DNA from 4 places in the Paenibacillus sp. USHLN196 genome. Region 4 is predicted to be linked to each of the others. Evidence: predicted binding sites of a transcription regulator. Region 4 holds the regulator's gene; each other region holds the start of a gene.
The links. Region 4 encodes Rex, which represses fermentation and respiration genes when NADH is low (regulators of the CRP and FNR family bind a similar motif). Its sites were predicted from a motif close to TTGTGAAATATTTCACAA; they were not measured.

Region 1 (6,326 bases), on a different contig from region 4:
CTGAAATAACTGTCAGCCTCATCCACAGCATCAAGAGCAAGACTGACCTTTCCTCCCGTCTGTCCACTCAGGGTTGAAGGCATGGAAGCGCGGGTTAGGTTTTGCAACACAGATGCTCGCATATTCGTCTTGGCACGGGCGGCCATATGCAAGCCCACTTTCCCGTTTCCATACGACAACAATGCACGTACAGCCATGACAGCCAGCAATAGGCCCAGTAACAGAACCACGGATGAAAAGGAAGCTTTCTCTACAAAGATTCGCTGGACTGCTTCAGCCACCAATGTGGCCTGGCTTACAATAGCTACACCAAGAGCCAGCGAAATCATCGCAAGGAGAAGCCTGTTTTTTCGTTGTAAAGACATTTGCTGAGAGATCAGATTGGATTTAGCTTTCCTTTTCACAGAACGCTCCTCCTTTATTTTTTCCCTTTCACATAATCCGCATCAAACAGGAAAAGTTTGAAGACCAGAATAAGAGAAGGAATTAACAGGCACAGACCACCGATAAACACAACGACGAGTGCGAAGCCCATTGCAGGTGATGTTGCGCTGCTCTGAATCGTGATGTATGGATCAAGAATGTAAGGATATTGCCCAATCCCGTAAGCGAAAAAGGCTGTGAAAAATTGCAGCATGATGCATATAAAAGCTAAACCGTAACGGCGTCCGTTATATAACAGCCACATGGCGATCATGAAAAACGCAACGGAAAGCGCCAGCAGCCACCATAAATCCATCATGTTTTGAAAATGACGCTCATTGTGTTGACCCAAATATATAAATGCAGTCAGCGCGAGAATAATGGTCGGTGTACTCCAGAACAAAGCATAGTTCCGCATCAGCTTCAATGCCGAATGATCCTCTGCCCGAGAAGCGTAAAATGTTAGAAATGACCCGCTAATGAACAATACGGATACGATGGCCAGTCCAACGATGCTCCACGATAACGGATTGGTAAATAACGCCCAGTAATCCAGGGAAACGGTATCTCCCTGCTTCAAAATAAAGCCACCTTCAGACAATGTCAGTGCCACTGACAACGACGCTGGAATAAGCAACCCGGTAGCTCCGTATAAAAACAGATATACGATGTTATTTTTGGAACCATAATTCTCAAAGGCGTAGAATGAACCCCGAATGGCAAGTAAAATGACGGCAATACTTCCCGGAACAAGCAGCGCAGAGCCATAATAGTAAGCGGTATCCGGGAAAAACCCGACGATACCAATATAGAAAAAGACAAAAAATACATTGGTGATCTCCCAGACCGGTGATAGATAACGGGAGATCAGACGATTAATCAGGTGATCCTGCTTCGTCAGGCGTGCATAAAAGGCGAAGAAACCTGCTCCAAAATCAATGGAAGCTACAATAAGATAGCCGTACAAGAACAGCCAGAGTACCGAAATACCAATCAATTCATAACTCATCAGGCCTGCTCCCCTTTCTTGGCTGATTGATCATGCTTCTCTTTCAACCATTTCTCCATCTCAAGGTCCGCAGGATTGTTATTGAACAAACGTCTCAATACGAGAACACAGATGACGCCGAGCACGATGTATAGAAGCAAGAAGACGAAAAATAAAATTCTTACACTCGGTGAAGAAGTAGCGGCCTCTTCTACTCGCATATAACCTCGGATGATCCATGGCTGCCGCCCGATCTCTGCATAGAACCAGCCCATCTCAACGGCCAGAAAAGCGAGCGGTGCACTGAGTGCAACCATACGAAGCATCCACTTGTTCAGTTGGTTGCGCTTCTTCCAGAATACAAAGAGGAAATACAGGGATGAGATCGCGAGCAGAGCGAATCCGATTCCAGCCATTAGATCAAATAAATAATGCACAAGTAAGGGCGGATGCTCATCTGGTGGGAATTCGTTCAGCCCGGTTACCTCGGCGTTAAAATCTCCAAAGGCAAGGAAGCTGAGTACCTTCGGCAAATGAAGTGCGCCTATAATTTCATGTTCAGCATTCAGCCATCCTAATAAAATCAGATCCGCGCCGCTTTCCGTCTCGAAATGCCACTCGGCAGCTGCGAGCTTCTCCGGCTGATGCTCAGCCAAAAACTTGGCAGATACATCTCCAGCTAAGGAGTTTAATAAACTGAATACCAGCACAACGGCCATCATGAGGTTCAGGCCTTTCTTGTGGTAGGCTGACACCCCTTTTCTCAGCATCGCAAAGGCTGCTATTCCTGCTAACAGAGCAGCTCCTGTCAGATAAGCCGAGCTTAATACATGGAATACTTTGGAGAAGGTCGCCGTATTCAGCATCGCTTGCACGGGGTTCACTGCCATGAATTGGCCTGCTTCCATCACAAAGCCTTCAGGCTGGTTCATGAATCCGTTCACTGTAGTAATAAAAACAGCAGACATGCCTGCCCCTGCGACAATTGGAATGGTCAGCAACCAGTGGATATACGGATTTTTGAACCGATCCCACGTATATAGATAAATGCCCAGGAAGATGGCTTCAAAAAAGAACGCGAATACTTCCATAAATAGTGGCAGTGCAATGACATTTCCGGCCAGTTTCATAAAATTCGGCCATACCAGAGCCAATTGCAGCGATATCGCTGTGCCTGTCACGACACCAACCGCGACAGAAATGACAAACCCTCGTGACCACCTCTTTGCCATAAGTATGTAATGGTGATCTTTCTTCCGAATGCCGATGAACTCTGCAATCGCGATCATCAGAGGCACACCGACACCAAGTGTTGCAAAAATAACGTGGAACCCGAGCGTCAAACCAGTCACCAGCCTGCTCCATAACACCGTATCAATAGCCATTCGTTATACTGCCTCCCTTCAAACTCTGTTCATTTTGAAACATTCAATATCAGCTTCGGCCAAGCTCAATGCAGAGTTGCGAAAAATTTCACAAAGTTAGGTATGACGATATCTTGCCACACCTTTAATGCGTTTACTCCTGTTGGCTCCCGATTATAGCAAGCGCTGGATGCCTATGAAAATCTGATATTGATGCACTCAAAGTACTAATCAAGCCTATTAATCAAAATTATTATATCTTTATTTTTACCTAATTCAATCAAAGACACGTCTTCTACCCTAAACGTTCAAGAAAGGATCAACTCTTTCTGACAACTTGGTGAAAAACAAAAAATACACCCAAAGGAGCTATTGATTCATTGGGTGTAAACGTGCTATTGCACGGCAGATTCGCTATTTTACTTGTTTACTTGCTCCGGACTCACCGCACTTCCCTCGCGACGTACGCTCATGATGATCAGTAATGCAGCTAATACCGTAAGGATGATTCCAAGCATCTGAAATCCTGTCACATTGAATGTATCTCCCATAACAATTCCAATCAATAACGACGATAAGATGGTCCCCAGGTAGCGTGATGTATTAAAAATACCCGATGCGACTCCAATCATTTCTTTGGGTGTGCTTTTGAACAGAGCTGCTTGCATGCCGACCGCGTTTAGACCGTTACTTATTCCAAATAAAGCTAAGGCAACAATGACAATGAAGATTGGAGAAGTTTCATTCATAACAACGATCAATATAGAGCCAAATGTCATTAAAGCAGCGGATACGATCAGAGCTGGCCGTGTTCCTGATCTGTCAATCCAGCGCCCTGCTATCGGAGCAATAATGACTGAACATAACCCCAAAGCTAGCATGCTTATACCTGTATGAACTTCGTTGAGATGACGTACCTGCTTCAAATACGTAGGAACTCCAAAAAAAAGTGCGTAAAACAGGATGTTCACCAGCATGTATTGCACATTAACCCAAGTCATCTGGGGATATGTGGCAAACGTTCGCAGAGGGATGAAAGGCGTGGCTGCTTTTAATTCATGTCGGATGAACAAGACTAATGCGATTAACCCGCCCCCTCCTGTCAGCAGATGCCATGTTGAAATATCTCCTGTGGAATTTACTGAAAGTAAACCGATGAGCAGAGTCACCAAGGCTACCGTAAACATCAGGATGCCTGGTGCATCAATTAACGCAAGCCATTGCCGAATGGACATGTGACTAGAGATCGATGGAGATAACTCGTCCTTCGGAATTGTTTTCCAGGCGAACAAAAAGCTTGCCATGACAAACGGAATATTAACGAAGAATATGCTGTGCCAGTCCCACCAATGAATCAATACTCCACCAATAAAGGGCCCGATCGCAGCTGCTCCGGAGAGGAATATCGCTAAAGTGGACAATGCGGAGGCTTGCTTGTCAGTCACGTTAATTCTTACAATCGCCATTCCGACGGCCACCATCATGCTTGTACCAATCGATTGAACGATCCGGAATACGATGAGCGACGAAAAACTGGGAGACCACGGAGCTAACATAGACGATACGAAAACAATAACAAGACCCATGAGGAAGATCTTCCTGCGTCCAAACAAATCACTACACTTGCCCATGACCGGTTGAGCAACAGCACTGGCAATGTAAAATGATAAAATAATCCACGAAACGGCTGTAAAATCAAGTCGATACACTTCTTGTAGCCTGGAGATTGCCACAGAAATCATGGAGGAATTCAGCGGATTCAACATAATTCCGAGTCCCACAGCTAACATCAATCCTTTATTTCGAACGTTCATGGGTGCATCACTCCTTCTTCTGCTGTCATCTTACTTGAAAGCATTCATTTATTCCAACGCATTGTATGTTATGATTTGATGAACTACAAGGAATGAAGGAATGGTGCAAATGGAGCTTCTTCAACTAAAATATTTCCTGACGGTGGCCCGATGCGAACATGTTACGGAAGCTGCGGGAATGCTGCATGTCACGCAATCCTCCCTGAGCAAAACGATACAACGATTAGAGGACGACCTGGGAGTCCCTTTATTTGATCGAATCGGGAGAAAGCTGCGACTAAACGACTTTGGTAGAACATTTCTTCAGCGAACGGAAAAAGCCTTATTTGAATTGGAGCAGGGACAGCGGGAAATTGGAGACCTCTCCAATCCGGATCAGGGTACACTGCAATTGGCGGTGACTACGGCAAGTACTTTGCCAGGTATACTACGGGAATTTCGAAAAAATAAACCGGACATTCAGTTCCATGTGCAAATGGTTTCGTTAGAAAACATGTCCAAGCTTCTACATCGGGGCGAGGTGGACTTTTGTCTCTCCTCCCCTCCGATTCAAGGTGACGACATCGAATGTCAGATCCTATATGACGATCCGATCGTAGTCGCTGTTCCTATGGGTCATCGATATGCAGACCGAAGCAGCATTCAATTAACTGAGCTTAAGGACGAGTGGTTTGTTGGGGTAAAGCAAGGCTATGGTGTTCGTGATATGGTGGATTCCACATGTCAATCCGTTGGTTTCCTACCGAAGTATGTGTATGAAGGTGATGAGCCTGCAAGATTAACCGCCCTTGTTGAAGCGGAGATCGGTCTCGCGTTTATACCTAGTACAGCCAGAAACCCGCATGAGCGCATTAGATATCTTCAGGTAGAGGAACACCAACTCGTTCGGGAAATCGCTCTACTTTCGCACAAAAACAGGTATATTTCAAAAGCCGCTTTAGAGTTTCGCAGTGTGGTTATGGACTATTTCAGTGCTATGTCATGAGGGAAATGGATATGAGTGAATGTATACTGGAGTGGTTAAGGGTTTATACACGAGCATAATGAGTGGACAGATCACTTGGTGTATTACAAAAATTCTAATTAAACGGTTCATACAACTCACTCTAAAACAAGGGAACTCCATATCAAGAAGCTCCCTGTTTTCTATGTTTGTTGAATATTCTTCTTTTTGCGTTGAAGGGTTACTACTCCAAAACTAGCTACTGAAATCCATAATAGGATTATTGCATTGCTGGAGACTAATGATTGCACTGTATCTAGTTGCAATAGTTGCGTAATTAACCTTCCTTCATACGGTGAAAGTGTGGCTCCCAAGTTATACGCGATCAGAACAATGGTGGTACCCAACTTTGCCATTTTGGCGATTTGTTGTGTAAAAGTATGCAATAAATAGGGCATAATACAGCGGAATGAAAACCCGATAATCATTGAGCAAATGGTAGTAAGAATGATACTCTGCGAGATTGTCGTAACGAACATCGAGCTTCCAAGTAACAGAATTGATAATGGAACGATATAGTTACCTAATGTTTTGTATACTTTTCCAAAAGAAAAGCCGGCAACAAAAGCTCCTAAACCTATAAATGCAATCATATTGCTTCCGTTTGTCGCAGTTCCAATATTTTTTTCCAAAATCAAAGGAGTAATCTGTAAATTATAATTGATGAAAATAGCTACAATCACAAATAATAAGAGACCATAGCCAATCATGACTTGAATGGCTTTTTTATTATT
Region 2 (6,326 bases), on a different contig from region 4:
AACAGCCACATCACGAATTCCGTGTAACCTCTTTAGAACCGAACCATTGCTCCTCTATACTTGGAGCAAACCAAATCTTAGAATAACCCCTGAAAAACAGATGCTTTGCTCTTCTGTTTTTCTGCCCTCTTCGTTATTGGGTGTGTATCTGGCTCAAACAGCCACATCACGGATTCCGTGTAACCTCTCTAGAACCGAACCATTGCTCCTCTATACTTGGAGCAAACCACATCTTAAAATAACCACTTAAAAACAGATGCTTTGCTCTTCTGTTTTTCTGCCCTCTTCGTTATTGGGTGTGTATCTGGCTCAAACAGCCACATCACGGATTCCGTGTAATCTCTCTAGAACCGAACCATTGCTCCTCTATACTCGGAGCAAATCAAATCTTAGAATAAATCCTGAAAAACAGATGCTTCGCTCTTCTGTTTTTCTGCCCTCTCGTTATTGTGTGAAAGACGGCAATCGGGGCTCCCCTCTCGGGGAACCCTGATCTTCTTGCCATAAGGCACGCTTCGTTCTAAATTTATTATTCAAACTTTCCGTAGAAAGCGTTGCGGTATACATCAGCCAGTTCAGTTACCAGCGGCAACTTCGGATTGGCGGTTGTACATTGGTCTTCGAAGGCACGGTCTGCCAGATAATCCACATGTGCTTCAAAGTCTTTGGCATCAAATCCGATTTCCTGGAACGATTCTTCAATGCCCAATGTTCTGTTCAGTTTGCGAATGGCATTGATGAGACTGGTTACGCCTTCTTCTGTCGTACGGGCAGGCAATCCCAAGATGCGGGCAATTTCGGCATAACGCTCATCCGCTACAAAGTGCGAATATTTCGGGAACGATGCGAATTTGGTCGGTTTTTTCGCGTTGTAACGAATGACGTGCGGCATCAGGATTGCATTGGTGCGTCCGTGTGCGGTGTGGTACTGACCGCCCCATTTGTGCGCCAAGCTGTGGTTAATGCCCAGGAATGCGTTGGCAAACGCCATACCGGCAATCGTGGAAGCATTATGCATTTTCTCACGTGCCAGTTTATCTCCTTGCAGCGCAGATTGCTCCAGGTATTGGAACACCAGTTGAATGGCTTTGATCGCAAGTCCATCCGTGTAATCATTCGCCATGACAGACACATAAGCTTCAATCGCATGAGTCAGTACGTCCATACCTGTATCCGCTACAGCCGTTTTAGGCAGGGAGTATACGAATTCCGGGTCGACAATCGCTACGTCTGGAGTCAGCTCATAGTCGGCCAATGGATATTTGGTATTTCCTTGATTTTTATCTGTAATAACCGCGAACGATGTCACTTCAGAACCTGTACCGGATGTAGTTGGAATCGCTACAAATTTCGCTTTTACACCGAGACGTGGATATTTGTAGATCCGTTTGCGGATATCCATGAATTTCTGTTTCAGGTCGTTGAAGTCCGTATCTGGATATTCATAGAACAACCACATGGCTTTGGCAGCATCCATCGGTGATCCACCGCCGAGTGCAATAATACAGTCCGGTTGGAAGCGGCGCATCATTTCGGTTCCGCGATCTACCGTTGTTGTGGATGGATCTGGCTCTACATCGGAGAATACTTCGATCGCTACTGGCATTTGGCGTTGGCGCAGATAGTGTTCTACTTTTTCCACATATCCAAGTTTGACCATCATGGCATCGGTAATAATGGCAACACGTGTGATGTCAGGCATTTTGGCAAGATACTGCGTTGCCCCTTTTTCGAAGTAGACTTTGTTCGGCACTTTGAACCATTGCATATTCACGGTACGGCGAGCCACCCTTTTCACATTGATTAAGTTCACAGCGGTTACGTTGGAAGAAGTCGAGTTACGTCCGTATGATCCGCATCCCAGTGTCAATGACGGCATGTTCGTGTTGTAGATATCCCCGATGGCACCGTGTGTGGATGGTGAATTCACAATAATCCGTCCAGTTTGCAGACGATCTGCGAATTTGCCGATCACTTCTTCATTTGTGGAGTGGATAACCGAGGAGTGACCCATGCCGCCAAAAGCAACCACTTCTGCCGCACGTTCAATGCCCTCTGCTGCCGTTTTGACTTTGTAACAAGCGAGTACCGGACTTAATTTCTCAGCCGACAATGGGAATTTCGTACCTACCCCTTCAATCTCGGCCACGAGAATTTTGGTGCCTGCCGGAACTTCAATACCGCATAACTTCGCAATGCTCACCGCAGATTGACCAACAATCGCCGGGTTCACCGCACATTTCTCGGCATTAATCGCACCTGCTGTCAATTTCGCTGCTTCATCTTTGTTAACAAAGTAACAGCCATTTGCAATCATTTTTTTCTTCACTTGATCGAAGATCGGTTCTTCAATGATTACCGCTTGCTCGGAAGCACAGATCATGCCGTTATCGAAGGACTTCGACAGAATCAAATCCGTAACTGCCTGATTGATATCCGCGCTTTTCTCGATAAAGCAAGGTACGTTACCTGGTCCTACGCCCAGTGCAGGTTTACCACAGCTGTACGCTGCACGTACCATGCCTGATCCACCTGTTGCCAGAATGAGAGCCACATCATTGTGATTCATCAGTTCGTTCGTGCGATCCATGGAAGGATCATCAATCCACTGAATACAATCTGCTGGTGCACCATGTTTCACAGCCGCTTCCAGTAGGATTTTAGCAGCTTCCCGGCTACAATTCTGTGCAGATGGATGGAAACCGAAGATAATTGGGTTACGGGTCTTGATGGAGATCAGTGCTTTAAACATCGTCGTTGATGTTGGGTTCGTGACGGGTGTAATCCCCATAATAATACCGACCGGCTCCGCAATTTTCTGGAAGCTCTCATATTCGTTATCTTCGATCACACCTACGGTTTTGTCATACTTGATGCTGTGGTACACATATTCTGTTGCAAATATATTTTTGGTGATTTTATCCTCATACACTCCGCGGCCTGTTTCTTCTACGGCCATCTTGGCGAGCATCATGTGTTTATCCAGACCCGCAAGCGCCATGGCTTGCACAATCCGGTCAATCTGCTTCTGGTCCATCTTCATGAATGCGGCGTGTGCTTTATTCGCTTTGTCGATTAACGTTTGAATATACTGACCTGCTGTCGGTTCTTTTGCTGGGGCGACTTCGTTCTTTACAGCCATCTCCCTCATCCTCCTAAAGGTTCGTATTAGTTTGTCTCTCTCGTTTACATTCACATCGTAACATGACAATAAACTTAATTATGTGATTTTTTTCACAAAGTATAACAAATTTAATTTAAGTTTTGTAGTGTCCTTCATACGACCATTTTCACTTCTTATTTAAAATATAGGGCTGTAAAACTCATCCTCCCCATTAAAAGTGAATTTAATCACAATGTTTGAAATTTCGTCATTTTTGCCCCCTTTCCTTCCCCCTCAAACGGTAAGATTAGGTATATACTGAACTTAAAAATTGAACCACCGCAATTTGTACCGTCCTTCCTCCCGGCCGAGATGACCCTGATCAGGACGGCAACGGTTTGCGGCGAACCTCGGAGGCTACTGCTTACTACAGAAGGTCGTCCGATGGACATAAAGGGGAGATAGACTTATGAGAGAACTAACGACTGTACTGGAAAAGCGAGGTAATACCAACTGTTTCTCGGAAGCAAATTTCAACCATCTGCTGGTTACCATGAAAGATAGAACTTATCCGGAAGGTACACATCTGTACTGGGAAGGCGACATCTCTGACAAACTTTATTATATGAAACGGGGTCGTGCCCAGATCACCAAATCCACGGATGAAGGCAAGGAACTGATCATGTACATGTATCAGTCCGGTGATATGATCGGCCAGGCTGATCCCTTCTTTGGCTCCAAGCATAGCTTTTCAGCGGAAGTACTGGAAGACAGTGAGATTGGTGTACTGGAACACAAAGACCTGGAAATGCTGATCTGCCAGCATTGTGACTTCGCGATCGACTTTATGAAATGGATGGGCATCCACCACCGGTTGACACAGACCAAGTTCCGGGACCTCATGTTATATGGCAAACCTGGTGCGCTCTGCTCTACCCTCATTCGGTTGTCGAATTCGTATGGCGAGCCTCATGGAGAGCATGTCATTATTCACAAAAAAATTACCCACACGGATCTGTCCAATATGATTGGAGCCACTCGTGAAAGTGTTAACCGTATGTTAAGCGATCTGCGCAAGAAAGATGCGATTGAATATGACAATGGCATGATTGTCATCAAAGATCTGAAGATGCTGCAAGGGATCTGTCACTGTGAACTTTGCCCGAACGAGATCTGTCGTATTTAATCTTCGAGTATGCTATGCAGATGTTGGTTATAGAATAGATTTCAATAATAAAAGCCCATTTCTCTGCAGAGAGACTGGGCTTATTTGTATGCTTAGGATGCACTGGTCAATTCAAGCTTAACCGCATCACGTGGATTCAATTTCATGTCCAAACCATTTTCCATTAATTCCTTGTCGTTCACCATAATGACCCACCGCTGATTCATGCGGGGCGTAACATTCTCGACCGAAACTACAAATTTGTTGTTCTCCGACATTCTCACAATCCCACTGGACTTCAAGACATCGCGAACTGTGCATTCCTGAACATAGACGCCAGCATATTGACGATTGAGTGTTGGCATAATGTTTCCACCGCTCACCTTGAGTAACGTTGTCTGATATGCAACGCCATCCCCCCCACTGTCAGCGGCTTTCACGTAAATGATCACTTCATCTTTGGCATGAAGCTCCATGTCCCAATCTTCCTGTTCAATATCCTTGCCGTTCAATTTGACAGCCCAACTGAGCGAAGAATCCAGAGAAACTTCACCAACAGATTGAATCCGTTTGCCATCCGCTGTAAAATCAACCAGTCCGCTATTCAGTAATGCTTTTTTGAGCGTCAAACCCTCACTAAAATCTCGCTTAATGGACTTCGTTGCATCCGGCAAAAACGTACTGCCATCTACTGCCACTGTAATCGTATTTGCTGTTTCTGTCTCTTTGACAATTGGCTGCTCTGAAGGCTGAGTCTCACTACAACCAGCCAAGATCGCCAGTAGCAGCAAACATACACCTATGTAACCGGGGATTTTCTTCTTCATGTAGGTAACACCACCCTGCGTAAAATCACTCACCCTGTTGTCCATAACCTCTATTATGGCACATTATTCAACAAAAAAAAGTGTCAAAGCCGTTACTTTTATGAGCCATACAGTCACACAAGGCTTGTACAACAAAGAGAGCCTGCACACAGGCTCTCCGATCTAAATCATTTTTACGTTCTTATTGGATACGTTATCATTGGACACTAGCCTGCATGTATGTCCGTCCTCCATCGCCATCTTTCAGATATGGATTGAGTCCGAAAAACTGTTCCTCCGAAACATATACCCCTGTCAGCAATCGGCCTTCAAGCAATCCACCGTCCACCTGCACGCAGCATGAAGGTGCATCTACATACTCCTGATATAGCGGAATCTGACCATATTGTTGGTGTATCTTGAATACCTTGCCTTGTTCATGCAAAGGACGTTCCGAAAAATAAGTAGGCACAATATAGCGGGCAATGACATCCAGTTCCTGCACGCTATAAAAGGGTTCATCCCCAAGCCACGGGGCAAACATTCGAATCTTCTCATATTGAGACCAAACAACCGCCTGAATCAGCATTTCTGCCTGAACCAACCGACCTTCGCCTACATCCAGCATTAGCCGTTTTCCATGGGTGGCTTCCTCCATCTGGGACATTGTCGATTCAGGTTGCCTTAGTTCACAGCCGATACATTTCCAGCCCCTGGACGTTTGAATCCATTTCTGCAGCACCGCCGGAGCTGATTTCGGACCATCGCTGTTCATAGGATACATATTCACTTCGGCTAGATCATCCTTAACCGAACGGGAATATAGGGTACGCTTGAACAACTCTGCAGCTTTTTTGTAGATTAGATGGACCTGAATGGATGCGCTCTCAAGTTCTGCAATATCTTGCTTGCCGTAGCGTACTTCGCGGGATAAGCTTTCTTCTCTCATGACAAGTGGCCTCCTTCGCTCCGGCCGTCTGTGGCCATTTTCTATAGATTATACTACAACTCATGACAACATGTGCACAGCCCAAGAGAAAATCGCCAATCCACGTTATACTTAAGACAAAAACCCCTGATTTCTACAGAAATCAGGAGTTTATGTTCAGTCATGCACGGAAGTAGGTGATGCTGCTTATACGTTAGTCAACCCACTGCTCAGCCCAATCTTGAATTTGATTCATGACAGGCTGGAGCGCTCTACCCTTATCCGTCAGTTCATATTCAATACGAACCGGCGTCTCGGGATAGA
Region 3 (6,326 bases), on a different contig from region 4:
CAATGTCGATTCCAGACTCCTCTTTGGTTTCTCTGATTGCAGCTTGACTTAGGGATTCTCCTTCTTCTACTTGACCACCTGGCATTTCCCATCCTCTTCGTGGTCCTCTAATAAGTAATAATTCATTTTTTTCGTTTATGACGATTGCAGCGGCAGATACGATATGTTTTGGAAGGCTCATTTTTTCGACTCCTTCTATAGAAATTGGATATTAGTTTGAATAGCATGATTCAAAACCAGACTAAAAGAAGTTCCATCAATATAATCCATCAAAAGCCATCTCAAGCGTATCCAGAATAGCTACAGTAGAAGTATGTCTTTGCTTAGAAAAAGTGATGTTCTGGACTTTCCCTAACTGTTCTATTATCTCAATGGTGAGATCCTGAATATTCATGTTTTCATCCTTTCTACTATTTCGTGCCCTTTCTGAGGAAGTCCTCTATGAAAATATCAGCTCTTATACCAAAAGAATAATAACTTTGCTTACAACTCTAAAAGTACAAATCCCATCCCACAACAAAAGCAGCAAACAGGAAAGTCGACATGCCAGACATGATGTATACCGCCTTTTGCTTTTTACTATAGCTTCTTTTCAGCACTTTGTAGAACAACAAGACAAGATACACCACAGCTAGAATCACATAAACCAGGTTCAAGATGAGATGTATGCGCAATGAAGAATAGGGGGAGAAGCCTAAGGCGCGCATGAACAATAGGATCGTATTCAAAATTAATGCCAGACTGGCGATATTAATGACAATATGATATTTATCAAATCCTGTGCCGGGTCTTTCCCAGTTTTTTAATTTGTATTTGGATAACCGAATAAAATAACCAATTGTAGCTCTTAAACTGAGTAGGATGGCTACTGCAAGAGCAATAAAAGATGCTTTAATCAAGTTTATTGTTAAGTTGGATACGGGCAAAAAGTCATTATAAGACATAGAGACCTTCTCAACAGTGCCATTACGCTCAACAACATTTGCAAAATTACTAAGGTCAAATGTTGTATACTTCTGCAGACTTAACATGGAATATGCCATCGTAAAACCGGAAACGACCCGTCGCGCAGGCAGATAATATCCTCCACTCTCAGATGTAACTGAATTCGTGCTGAAACTACTTCCAAACACCTTCTGGACAAGACCAACGCTATAAGCCATTTCATTTAACTGGTTTGTCATGACCACTAACCCAAAATTAGACTCCGGATCAAAAACAAATCTACTTGAAAATCCCGCCGTACTTCCAGCGTGTTCCAGTGCAGGCACCCAGTACTCAACTTCAAAAAAACCATGCGCAATTCGAGGAGTAGAAGTTCCATCATAATATAGACTGGTTGAAAGCATCTCGTCTAACGTGTCCTTGTTTGCGAATAATAAATTGCTACGATCCACAGGCATTAAGGCTGCAAGGAATTTAGCTGCATCCTCTGCTGTGCCAATGGCCCCCGCCGCAGGGTACAAGCTTATGTATGCTCTGTTCTTAGGGATAAGTTTCAGATTCGTAGTGTAGCCTTGAATCTCATTTCTCCTTTTTAAGACGTTTAGATTATCATACTGTGACGGGTGAATCGAAGTGTCTTTCATATTCAGCGGTTTAAATATATATTCATTGACATATTTGTAAAAGGGTTGTCCGCTTTGCACCTCAACGATATAAGCAGCCATAGCCGTACCATAGTTTGAATAAGCAACGACACTCCCAGGTTTATCGATCTGCCTCGGTTCAAATTTTTGTAAAGCTTCACCTAATTCCAAAATATCACTCTCGGATGAATACCATAAATCGATCAATCTATCCTCCCATCCTGCGTTATGATGCATAAGATTCATTAGAGTAATAGGATTATCATATTCAAGTTTCTTTAGAAATCCATCCGGCAAATATTCCTGAATATCGGTATCCAAATCAAGCTTCCCCTGCTCGACAAGTTGCATAACACTCGTCCAGACCAATAGTTTAGAAGTTGAACCCCATTCAAACACAGTAGAGGTGTCTGCCTTTCTCTGTTGCTCAAGTTCTGCGTATCCATAGGCCTTATTCACAATGGTCTCACCGTTCTTGATAGCTACAACCGAAACGGCAGCGGTGTTCTTCTGATTCGTAGCCACATATGAATCTATCGTTTCCTCTAGCGAAGACAACACAATCCTGGAGGGCGTAGTCTCCACCTTCTCTACCTCAGCGTGCACAGGTTCCGCACATGTCACAATGATTAATGCGAGTACCAGAACACCAACGATTACTTTATTAAGACCTTGATATCTTTGATTGATTTGCATTAGCTACACTCCTTTAATATCTAAAATAATAATGATCTGACTCAGCTATGTACTTATAAACTAATTCAGGTGTTTACTGACTTGAAAATATTTAATCTACCATCTAAAAAAGTATCTCAAATTCCACATTTTGAGTAAATTACCTTAATTATTTCTATAATAACCCATGCTGCAATATTTGCGAAGTACATTTAAAAGCGCATACATTTTACTTCAAATCAAAAAGAACGCTCCTGCAGGAGCGTTCTCCGTGAATGATTAGCCTAAGCGTACATCAGATCCATAAAGCCGCGAGTTACTTCTCCGCCTTTGGCTGGTTCGGGCTGGTCTGCCTGTGCGTGTTCTGCCATGCAAGCCTTCACTGCTTCCTCAGTTGTACAACGATTGGCATCGTCACATGTGTAGCATAATTGAAGCATATATCTGGTTAATTCGTCCGCCTGCGTGAATTGAGTCTGACCGTTGGTTCTCATCTTCATCACTCCTTCTCTTGTTGAATTAAATATATCACCTTTAAGAGGATTTATTTGTGATTTATTTCACAAACTAATCAAAAAAGAAAAGGATCCCTCAGGCTCCTCTACTTTCCTATCTATTCACATCTATACACATTACTCTTAAAGTACTTTCCAATGTACGCCGCCGTCTACCGTTTGCAGTAACAACGACCTTTTGGCATCCGTATTTTCAACCAATATCCAGCCAAGCTTGGACGTAACCATCTGAATTTTCACAATCTCCGGATAATCCTCGAGAATTTTCTCCAGTACACTGCTTGCAGGAAGAGCGCTCCATGTTTTGCCTGCATCCTTGGTGTGGTAGGTTATCCCCTTTTGCATCGCCCAACCTTCTGATGCGTTCAGGAATACTGGTGCAAGATTGCGATTCGTACCCGTTTGTTTATTCAAACTGAAGTTGGACAGCTTCCAGCTCTTTCCGCCATCTGTTGTGAAGAAGCCATTGAAAGTGGTGCTCTCCCCTTGGGAACAGGACATTGACATCCAGGCTGACTGTACTTCACGTCCAAAAAATTGTGGTGAACTGACACTGAAATTACCACACCCGTTGAATTTGTTTCGATCAAAGAAAGATGGTCCAGTGTCCCAATTCTCTCCCCCGTCCGACGTTACATACAACTTCGGTGTGCCGAACTCAAGCGCTGTTAAGAAACCATGCTTCGGATCCGAGAAAGTCATCCCTGTTGTGTATCCACGTTTGGAAATCTCTTCTGCTTCCTGTTTGCCGTCTTCATCACTGGATGACATCCGATTCCAGGTGATTCCACCATCCTCGGTAAAGTAAAGTTTCTTCTCCTGTTTACCAATAGCGGTATCCACCGTGGTGAGAATCCAGCCTTTTTCAGGAGATACAAATGAGATCGCAGTTACTTTATCCGTTTTGGACAGAGAAGACAGACTCCAACTTACGCCTCCATTGTTGGTACGAAGCACCATGGTATCTGTTCCGCCCATGCCTTCACGAACAATCCAACCGTGCGCACGATCTACAAAATAAATGCTTTGTCCATATTTAGGGTTAGCCGGAAACTGTACATTTTCCGAAGGTGAAATATTGATCCAGGTCTTTCCCTGATCCTGCGTGTAGTACAGACGCAGCGCATTTCGTGTTACCCCCCATGCCAATCCTCCGTTGTCATTGAGCAACTGAAAATCGGTCAAACGGGTCTGTATTTGGTACTTCGCCATATCCGCAGATTCCGTACTGTTCACCGGGGGAACGACGGTTAACGTCTGTCCTGTATTCCCAGCGTCCTCCTGCTGTTGTGGAGGTTCTGCTTCTGGCGGCTGATCTGAGTCGGTGCAGGCAGCCAATAAGGCTACTATACCTATAGACAGCAATGCTGTCTGCGCGATTTTAATCCATTGCCAACGCAAGTGGGTTCCACCTCTCTCATCCAATATACAGGCGCGCATGCCTGTCCTATGGCGTTTTATTTACGATTCATCAGAATCCACTGCTCCTATTCTACCACAAACCTTGTGTAAAAGGCTCATTGCCCACTCATAGCCTGCGCTTCAGCCCTTTTCATCCTATTATGTTTTTCGACGGAATAATTGGTAAAAAGACATGAAATGTGAACTATTTTATAGACAACACTCGCTTTATGTTCTCTAATCCCTTAATATGGATGGGAGTATAACCCAAAAGGAGTGGATATGAACATGACAAACAGTGCAGCTCTGAAACCAAGTCGTGTCGTGATTGTAGGCATGGGTGCGGTGGGAACAACAACGGGATACACGCTAATGTTGAGACAGCGTTCGTCCGAGTTGGTATTTGTGGATGTGAATCATGATAAGGCAACCGGCGAAATGCTGGATATGAACCACGGTCTTCCGTTTACGGGTGGCGTGAAAGTATGGGCTGGCGATTACTCCGACTGCAAAGATGCGGATATCATTATTATTACAGCGGGTGCCTCCCAGAAACCAGGCGAGACCCGGATTGATCTGCTGAAGAAAAATGCAAGCATTTTCAAAGATATTATTGAGCGTATTACTGAAGTGAATTCTCATGGTATTTTGCTGATTGCAACCAATCCTGTAGATATTCTGTCCTATACTTCATGGAAACAAAGCGGATGGCCTGCTTCCCGTGTGATCGGTTCGGGTACATTGCTTGATAGCGCACGTTTCCGTTACCTGATTGGTAAAAATAAAGGGATCGATCCGCGTAGTATTCACGCCCACATTATTGGTGAGCATGGCGATTCCGAAGTTCCGGTATGGAGCCTGGCTAACGTTGCAGGAACAGATCTGGAACTGGATGAAGAAACACAACAGGATATCTTCGACCGTACCAAAAATGCAGCGTATGAGATTATTAATGCCAAAGGCGCGACTTCCTATGCAATCGCTCTTGCTCTGGACCGTATTGTAGCTGCAATTCTCGGCAACGAAGGCTCCGTTCTGAACGTGTCGACGTTCCTTGAAGACTACAATGGTGTCTCGGATGTATACTTGGGCGTTCCATGTGTGGTAGACCGCAACGGTGTGCGTGAAATTCTGCCTCTTCCGTTGAATGAAACCGAGAAGGTGGCTTTCCAGGCATCTGCTAACAAATTAAAAGAACAGATCGCTGGACTGGAGTAATCCAACCAAGCAATCATTCATGTCGTGAACAATTCAGCACGTTAAACGTTGTTCATTAAGAGATTTTTCATAGCCAAAGGGCCATCGGTTTCTTCTAGAGTGAAGAGACTGATGGTCCTTTGGGCTATGATATTCAGCTTACCATTCTCATGGGAAGATGGATTTAAGATTTCATTTAAAGCATGTTTACTCCATTAGTTTACATAATAAATATTACGTAATACTTTTTTTCTTTTTGTAACATTATTCTAAATTCCTGTTATTTCTGTTTTTCAACTTATCTTTTAATAAATAACTGGAAATGTATGAAGAGTCCAAATAGTCACAAAAAAAAGAGAGGATGGAATCCTTGGATTCTACCCTCTCTTTCCTTTTTCGAGACCTCTCGGCTACCCTAAATAGACTCTATTAGCATACCTCCGACAATCCCTGCTACAACAATGACCCAAGGCGGACATTTCCAGAAGGTAAGCATGATAAATAATATGCTTAGTAACGAGAAATCAGCTGGGGTGATGATCGCTGTCGTCCACAATGGTTGATATAGCGCAGCCAGCAAAATGCCTACAACGGCTGCATTGACCCCAGTCAGAGCTCCTTGAATATGCGGATTTCTACGCAGAGCACTCCAGAAAGGCAACGTTCCGATGATGAGCAAAAAGGCGGGCAAAAAAATCGCTATAGTAGCAACGATTGCACCTGGAATCCCCATTGTTATGGCACCAAGATAAGAAGCAAATGTAAAAAGTGGACCTGGTACGGCTTGAGTTGCTCCATAACCAGCCAGAAAATCATCTTTGCTTAACAACCCTCTGGGTACCAATTCCTGTTCCAGTAGAGGTAGAACGACATGCCCTCCACCAAATACCAGTGAACCTGATCGATACATATAATCGAACAAGGATAACCACTCGACCCCCGTAACTTG
Region 4 (6,326 bases):
CGCCTTCACGTTTACCCCCGATGACATCAATCTCATCAATAAAGATAATAGCGTTTTCCTTATTTTCCTTCGTGGCACGGGTTCTCGCGTCCTTGAACAAATCCCGAATTCTGCTGGCACCCACACCAACATACATTTCCACAAATTCACTACCCGATGCTGCTACGAAAACAGAATCGGTGTAATGGGCAGCAGCCTTCGCCATCAACGTTTTCCCCGTTCCTGGAGGACCCGTGAGCAAAATCCCTTTTAACGGGCGAATCCCGAACTTGCGGATTTCTTCATGTTTGATGAGAAAGTCAAGTGCTTCACGCAATTCCTGCTTGGCACTGTCCTGACCTCCAATTTCTTCAAAAGTAAGCTTGGAGGGTCCTTTTTTCTTCCGTTTACGTTCCTGTGCAGCGCCTACGGTAATCCCGCCACGCATTTGCATCATGAACAGCAAAGCTCCGACAAGCACCGCTGCAATCAGAATCGGTACAATATTAACACCAGTAAAAGCAAGGAAAATAATCAACACGGGAAAAAATCCGATGGCAACTTCTTTTGTCCACTTAGGCATTAGGCCACACTCCTATCTGACCGGGCACACGCGGCAGAATAATAAACTTGCTGGCATCTCCGTCTCTGAGACTGACATATACATTGTTGTCATCCATCGCTGTATTTACCTTCATTCCATTCGTCGCCATCTTCGACAACGTTGGTGTAATCTCGGTGTACTGCTTGCTCTCCATCGCCTGAGCTACGGTAAACATCGCATCCCCCCACCAACTTTCCAGTGCTTCATTGGAATGATCCACAACATCCAACTTAAGTGAACGTGTTCCAATCAAGGTCTGTCCTTCTTTGTGAATATATTGTACCAGTCTGCCCAAATCAACATCGGGTTGCAGATCCAGTTTCAATTGTACGTCATTGCGGTTAATAGTTAATTGTACGTCATTGACTCCATCGTACTGGGTGACCATCTTTTCAATGGGATTCTGCACAGCCACCTGACGATACACAAACCAACCTCCAAACAACACAACGGCTGAAATGACGGCAGTTAAAGCAATAGGCAATACTTTTAGCTTCAAGTGAATTACCCCTCCCAGAATTTGGCCCAACCTACTGGCTTATTGGTATAATACGAATATGCGTACATAGACTCCTGCGAGAATTTCGACAGGATTATTTGTTTCGAATGTAACTTTGAGTACATAATTGAGTATATCACATCGTATATACAATTTCGAAGGCGAAAATATGAATAAATTATTAATTTTAACTATTTAAATCAAAAATGTTTACAGACAACACAAAGAACCGGTTCAGTCGGATATCCGTCTGCCGGTTCTTTCAATTCTTTAATTCACTAGCTGAAGCACTCTATTTGTTCTAACTGTTCGGTAGTGTGTAGACCAGGTCCACCTGTTCTCCATTGCTAAAACGATAAAAGCGATAGTGGTTATGCGTACCGTCTTTATAATACACTTGCCACACATATATTCCATTGACAACTCCGGGCATGATTCGCTTAATCTCCCCGGCAGGAACTTCAGAACTGAAGCGATTGCGAATCTGCGCTTCGGACATGCCATTCTGCAGCAACTCGCTGTGTATAGCGTTTGCACCTGTAGCCGGTTGATTGTTTGCATCGAATTTCACCCAGACCATAACTTCCTGGTTATCCTTATTTTTGCCGATCAGGGTCCAGTAGATGTTGTCAGAGCCTTCTTTATCTCCCCAGATGTACTTTCGCAATTCATCATAGGATGTAATGCCCAGCTGCTCCTGAGCTGCCTGTATGGCGAGCGCTTCTTCCTTACGCTGGTCCTGCGTGACATAAACGTAATAACGCTGAAGTCCAAACAGAATCAGAACCAGTGCAAGTAGCGAAATCCATATCCACTTCTTTTTTTTCTTCAAAAGCCGAACTTCCTTTCCCTATGATGCTCTGTCCTGCTATTAACGAGCAAGCAGACCATCAAATGCCAATTGAGACTCACGCAAAATGCGCTCTTCATCCAGCGTCAGACATTCTCCATGTTTAACCACTTGTTTTCCATCCACCCATACGTGCTCTACATCTTTAGCAGAAGCCGAGTAGATCGTATGTGAGATCAGGTCTGTATGTGGATAGAAATGTGCCTGTTCAATGTCCAAGGCGATAAAATCAGCCTTCATGCCGACCTGGAGTGCTCCGGTATTGTTCAAGAAGATGGATTTGGCACCGTATGATGTTCCGAGTAGTAACGCTTCGCCTGCTGGCACTGCCGTCGGGTCACCAGACACGCCTTTGTGGATCAATGCAGCCAGTCTCATTTCCTCGAACATATCCAGGTTGTTGTTGCTTGCCGGTCCGTCTGTTCCAAGTGACACGGTAACTCCCGCTTTCAGCAAAGCAGGTACCCGCGCAACACCGGAGGCAAGTTTCAGGTTACTACCCGGGTTATGGGATACAGCCACATCATGACGCGCCAGAATCTCAATCTCTTCATCATTCAGATGCACCGCATGTGCAACCAGGGATGGACGGGAGAAAAAGCCCAGTTTCTCCAAATGTTCCACAGGACGCAGGCCATAATCAGCCACATTCTGCTCCACTTCACGAAGCGTTTCCGACATATGGGTATGGAGCGGAAGGTTTAGGTCGTTTGCGACCTGTACAAGCTTCTCTATGTAGTCAGGAGGGCATGTATATGGTGCGTGTGGCGAGATTACGGTTGTAATACGACCATCTGCTTGTCCATTCCACTCACGCGCAAAAGCAGCCGACTCCTCCAGCTTCCGCAATTGCTCTTCTTCCGAGCACAGCCCAATGACACCACGTGCCAATGCTGCTCTAACGCCGGACTGTTCCACGACTTTGGCAACCTGATCCATGTGGTCATACATGTCCAGGAAGGCTGTAGTTCCGCCTTTCAACATTTCAAGCACCGATAGCGAAGTTCCCCAATATACGTCTTGTGAAGTCATTTTCGCTTCCATCGGCCACATTTTTTCCTGCAACCATACTTGCAGCGCAAGATCGTCTCCATGTCCTCTGAGCAGCGACATTGCTGCATGACCATGCGTATTGATCAGACCCGGCAGGAAGAACAATCCTTTTCCATCCACTTTGGTACAATTTTCGTCTCCATCCGGCAATGTCTCACCAATATGCACAATCTTGTCATTCTCGACAACCATGTATCCTTGAACCACATTCCATGTTGCGCCTTCATTAACGGCAAATTTACCGTTGTGGATTACCCATCTATTTGTTGTCATCTTCCTCTTCGTCCTTTCCAGTCTCCAAGTAATAGGCCAAACTAAGTAGATCCGTCGTAAAGTCAGCATGGTGAATGCGGATATGCGGCGGTGTTTTTAGAATTGTTGGTGCAAAATTAAGGATCGCTTCAATTCCCGATTCAATAAGCTGATCGGCTACATTCTGGGCTTCCGTATCTGGAACCGTAATAATTCCAATGCGGATGTTGTCTGTTTTAACTGCTTCCGTCAATTCGTTCATAGGCTTCACCGTCAAACTGTTGATTTGACTGCCAATTTTCGGTCCGTATGCATCGAATACAGCAACAATCTTCATATTGTCTTTCAGATATGCGTTGTAGTTGGACAAGGCCTGTCCGAGATTACCCGCGCCTACCAGAGCTACATTAATTTGCTGATCAATCTTGAGGATGTGACGAATCTTTTCGATCAAATAGGATACATCGTACCCGATCCCTTTACGACCAAAATCACCGAAGTAAGCCAAGTCTTTACGAATTTGGGCCGGATTCAGATCCAACCTTTGTCCAAGCTCTTGAGAAGAAACAGTGGCCACCTCACGCTGATGCAACTCGCTCAAATAACGCAAGTACACAGGCAAACGTCGTACCACCGCTTCCGAAATTTTATCTGATTTCATTCTTGCTCCCCCTTACCAAGGCCACGATAAAATAATAGATGAAAGATGAGCATCCTGTATAAATTTAAAGATAAACGTGACATTTTATACAGAATGCTCCTTGTAATTTAGGTTATAAGTTCTACGTGCAACTGCTTTAATCGGATACGGAAATATCTAATAAAGTTTAACGCCAAACGATAGTGTCATGCAATGATATAACGAACATAACAACCATTATTCTTGTTCTGTAGCAGGTTTTTCCAACCACTCGGTAATTCGTGGCACCATCTGCTCTGTAAGCATATGCTCCATTTTGGGACCAGGTAATGAATATAAAAAGAATTTACCATAATACGCTTCGATCACCCGTGTATCATAGACAATCACAATACCTCTGTCCTTCGCTGTACGCACCAATCGGCCAAATCCTTGCTTGAAACGAATGACCGCTTGTGGCACAGACAGTTTCATGAACGGATTTTTCTTCTGCTCCTGAAGCAACTCACTCTTGGCTTCCACCAACGGATGATTCGGTGGCTGGAAAGGCAGTCGCACAATAGCGAGACAGGTTAGCGCCTCTCCCGGGATATCTACACCCTCCCAGAAGCTGCTTGTGCCCAGAAGTACCGTTGCTTTGGCATCTTGGAACCTGCGTGTCAACTTGGAGCGACTTCCACTGTCAACGCCTTGCCCCAGCAACGAGATATCGTTACCAGACAAAGCCTCCTTCAGCGGATCATAGACCTGTCGCAGCATCTTGTATGAAGTAAACAGAACCATCATGCGTCCACGAGTGGCGATTGCGGTCTCTGCGAGTGATTGCACCAGCATATTGACAAAGTGTGCATCCCCCACACTGCCCTTCACACTTGGGAAATCACGTGGAATCACCAGAAGTGCCTGATCGCGATAGTTGAAAGGTGAAGGCAGCATCGACGTTAACAGTCGATTATTCTCGGAGGCTTCCTGCAAGCCCAGCTGTTCAATCATGAACTGGAATGACTTATCTACCGAAAGCGTGGCCGATGTAAGCACAACACTTTTCTTTTTATCAAAAAACAAATCCTTAAGCTGTGCACTGACATCTACAGGTACGGCATACAGCTGGAGAGATTTACTGCGGAACTGGCCGCTGGCTTCCATCCAGTACACCGTTTTGGCATCATCCATACGCATGAAGAAACGTAGATTCTCCTTCAATGTGGTCAGATCTTTCAGTAGACCTGTGATGTCCGTGATCAGGCTGTCGGATTGATAATCATCCTGATCTTCTTTCACTTCAAGCAGCAATTTGTCCCCTTTGCGAACCAAATCGCCTAATGTCACATAGATCTGGTTCTCCAGATCCTGCAGCTCTTGCCATTTGGCCGGTTTCTGAGATGCCTTCAAACGCAGGGAAAATTGCCCTGTTTCTCCCGGTGAAGCATCACTTCGTTCAGGTAAAAGGCCGAACAAGGCATCACTCATTCGATCCCATAGCTCTTTAACTTCAAGAGCGAGCGGGAACATCTGATCCACCATCGAGCCCCATTGCACCGAATTTTCATGCCCGGATAACTGCGAACGAAGCATAGGCAGCTGACCATTACGACTGTCTTTAAACAGGCGGGTCAGTGTATGAACCAAGGTGAAATATTTCATATGCATTCCAAGATGCTTACCAGCGACATCCTCCAGATGATGTGCCTCATCGATCACAAGACTCTCATAGGCTGGTAGTAACTGATGCGCTGCTTTTACATCCGTAAATAATTTAGAGTGATTCGTGATTACGATATCCGACAACCCTGCCTCATGTTTGGCGCGATGGTAGAAACATTTGCGGAACCATGGACAGGATCTACCCAGACAGGACTCGGATTCGCTCTGTACCGTCTCCCAGAAGTCTCCTCCACGTCCGCTAAGGTTAAGTTCCTCATCATCTCCAGTTTCGGTCTGCGTAAGCCAGACAATCATCTGAGCCGCTGTGAAATAATCCTCTTTCGGGGTAGCGAATTCACGTTTATTGATTTTGTGTTCAAATTTGCGCAGGCACAGGTAATGTCCACGTCCTTTGAATACAGCAGCCTTAAACGGAAACGGAACCACTTGGGTCAGCATCGGAATGTCTCGCTCTCTCAATTGCTCCTGCAGATTGATCGTATGCGTGCTGACCATGACTTTCTGTTCTTGCTTCACACTTTCGTAAATAGCAGGCAACAGATAACCCAGAGATTTACCAGTCCCTGTTCCAGCCTCAATCAAGAGATGCTTCTCTTCGTCCAGAGCTTGCCTTACACTGCTGAACATCTGAGTCTGCGCTTCGCGCTCTTCATAATGATCCAACGTATCCTTCAAATTTTCTCGGACCTGATCCATAAACTGTTCGAAACTTACACCATCAAGGGGGTTACCCTCACGCTCATCGCGGGGTGCACCAATATCGGTCCAATCACTCACATTAAGA

Region 1: WFI24_RS00080 (cytochrome ubiquinol oxidase subunit I) is a predicted target of Rex. The motif match lies at 2,873-2,890, and genes of this name have one in related genera.
Region 2: adhE (bifunctional acetaldehyde-CoA/alcohol dehydrogenase) is a predicted target of Rex. The motif match lies at 3,223-3,240, and genes of this name have one in related genera.
Region 3: WFI24_RS02700 (L-lactate dehydrogenase) is a predicted target of Rex. The motif match lies at 4,379-4,396, and genes of this name have one in related genera.

The regions. Positions count from the first base shown of each region.
Region 1 is NZ_JBBCYH010000001.1:15,456-21,781, reverse strand. It holds gene cydD (thiol reductant ABC exporter subunit CydD) at 1-365, opposite strand, end outside; gene WFI24_RS00085 (cytochrome d ubiquinol oxidase subunit II) at 419-1,432, opposite strand; gene WFI24_RS00080 (cytochrome ubiquinol oxidase subunit I) at 1,432-2,796, opposite strand; gene WFI24_RS00075 (MFS transporter) at 3,195-4,589, opposite strand; gene WFI24_RS00070 (LysR family transcriptional regulator) at 4,699-5,574, shown strand; gene WFI24_RS00065 (MFS transporter) at 5,736-6,326, opposite strand, start outside.
Region 2 is NZ_JBBCYH010000008.1:217,694-224,019, reverse strand. It holds gene adhE (bifunctional acetaldehyde-CoA/alcohol dehydrogenase) at 530-3,142, opposite strand; gene WFI24_RS20320 (Crp/Fnr family transcriptional regulator) at 3,573-4,289, shown strand; gene WFI24_RS20315 (hypothetical protein) at 4,382-5,095, opposite strand; gene WFI24_RS20310 (hypothetical protein) at 5,292-6,023, opposite strand; gene WFI24_RS20305 (winged helix-turn-helix transcriptional regulator) at 6,217-6,326, opposite strand, start outside.
Region 3 is NZ_JBBCYH010000001.1:628,925-635,250, forward strand. It holds gene WFI24_RS02675 (NUDIX hydrolase) at 1-181, opposite strand, end outside; gene WFI24_RS02680 (hypothetical protein) at 257-394, opposite strand; gene WFI24_RS02685 (serine hydrolase domain-containing protein) at 492-2,285, opposite strand; gene WFI24_RS02690 (hypothetical protein) at 2,549-2,758, opposite strand; gene WFI24_RS02695 (WD40/YVTN/BNR-like repeat-containing protein) at 2,903-4,180, opposite strand; gene WFI24_RS02700 (L-lactate dehydrogenase) at 4,469-5,398, shown strand; gene WFI24_RS02705 (chromate transporter) at 5,793-6,326, opposite strand, start outside.
Region 4 is NZ_JBBCYH010000010.1:66,062-72,387, reverse strand. It holds gene WFI24_RS22600 (AAA family ATPase) at 1-562, opposite strand, end outside; gene WFI24_RS22595 (hypothetical protein) at 555-1,082, opposite strand; gene WFI24_RS22590 (cell wall elongation regulator TseB-like domain-containing protein) at 1,384-1,914, opposite strand; gene WFI24_RS22585 (amidohydrolase) at 1,954-3,258, opposite strand; gene WFI24_RS22580 (redox-sensing transcriptional repressor Rex) at 3,245-3,898, opposite strand; gene dinG (ATP-dependent DNA helicase DinG) at 4,115-6,326, opposite strand, start outside.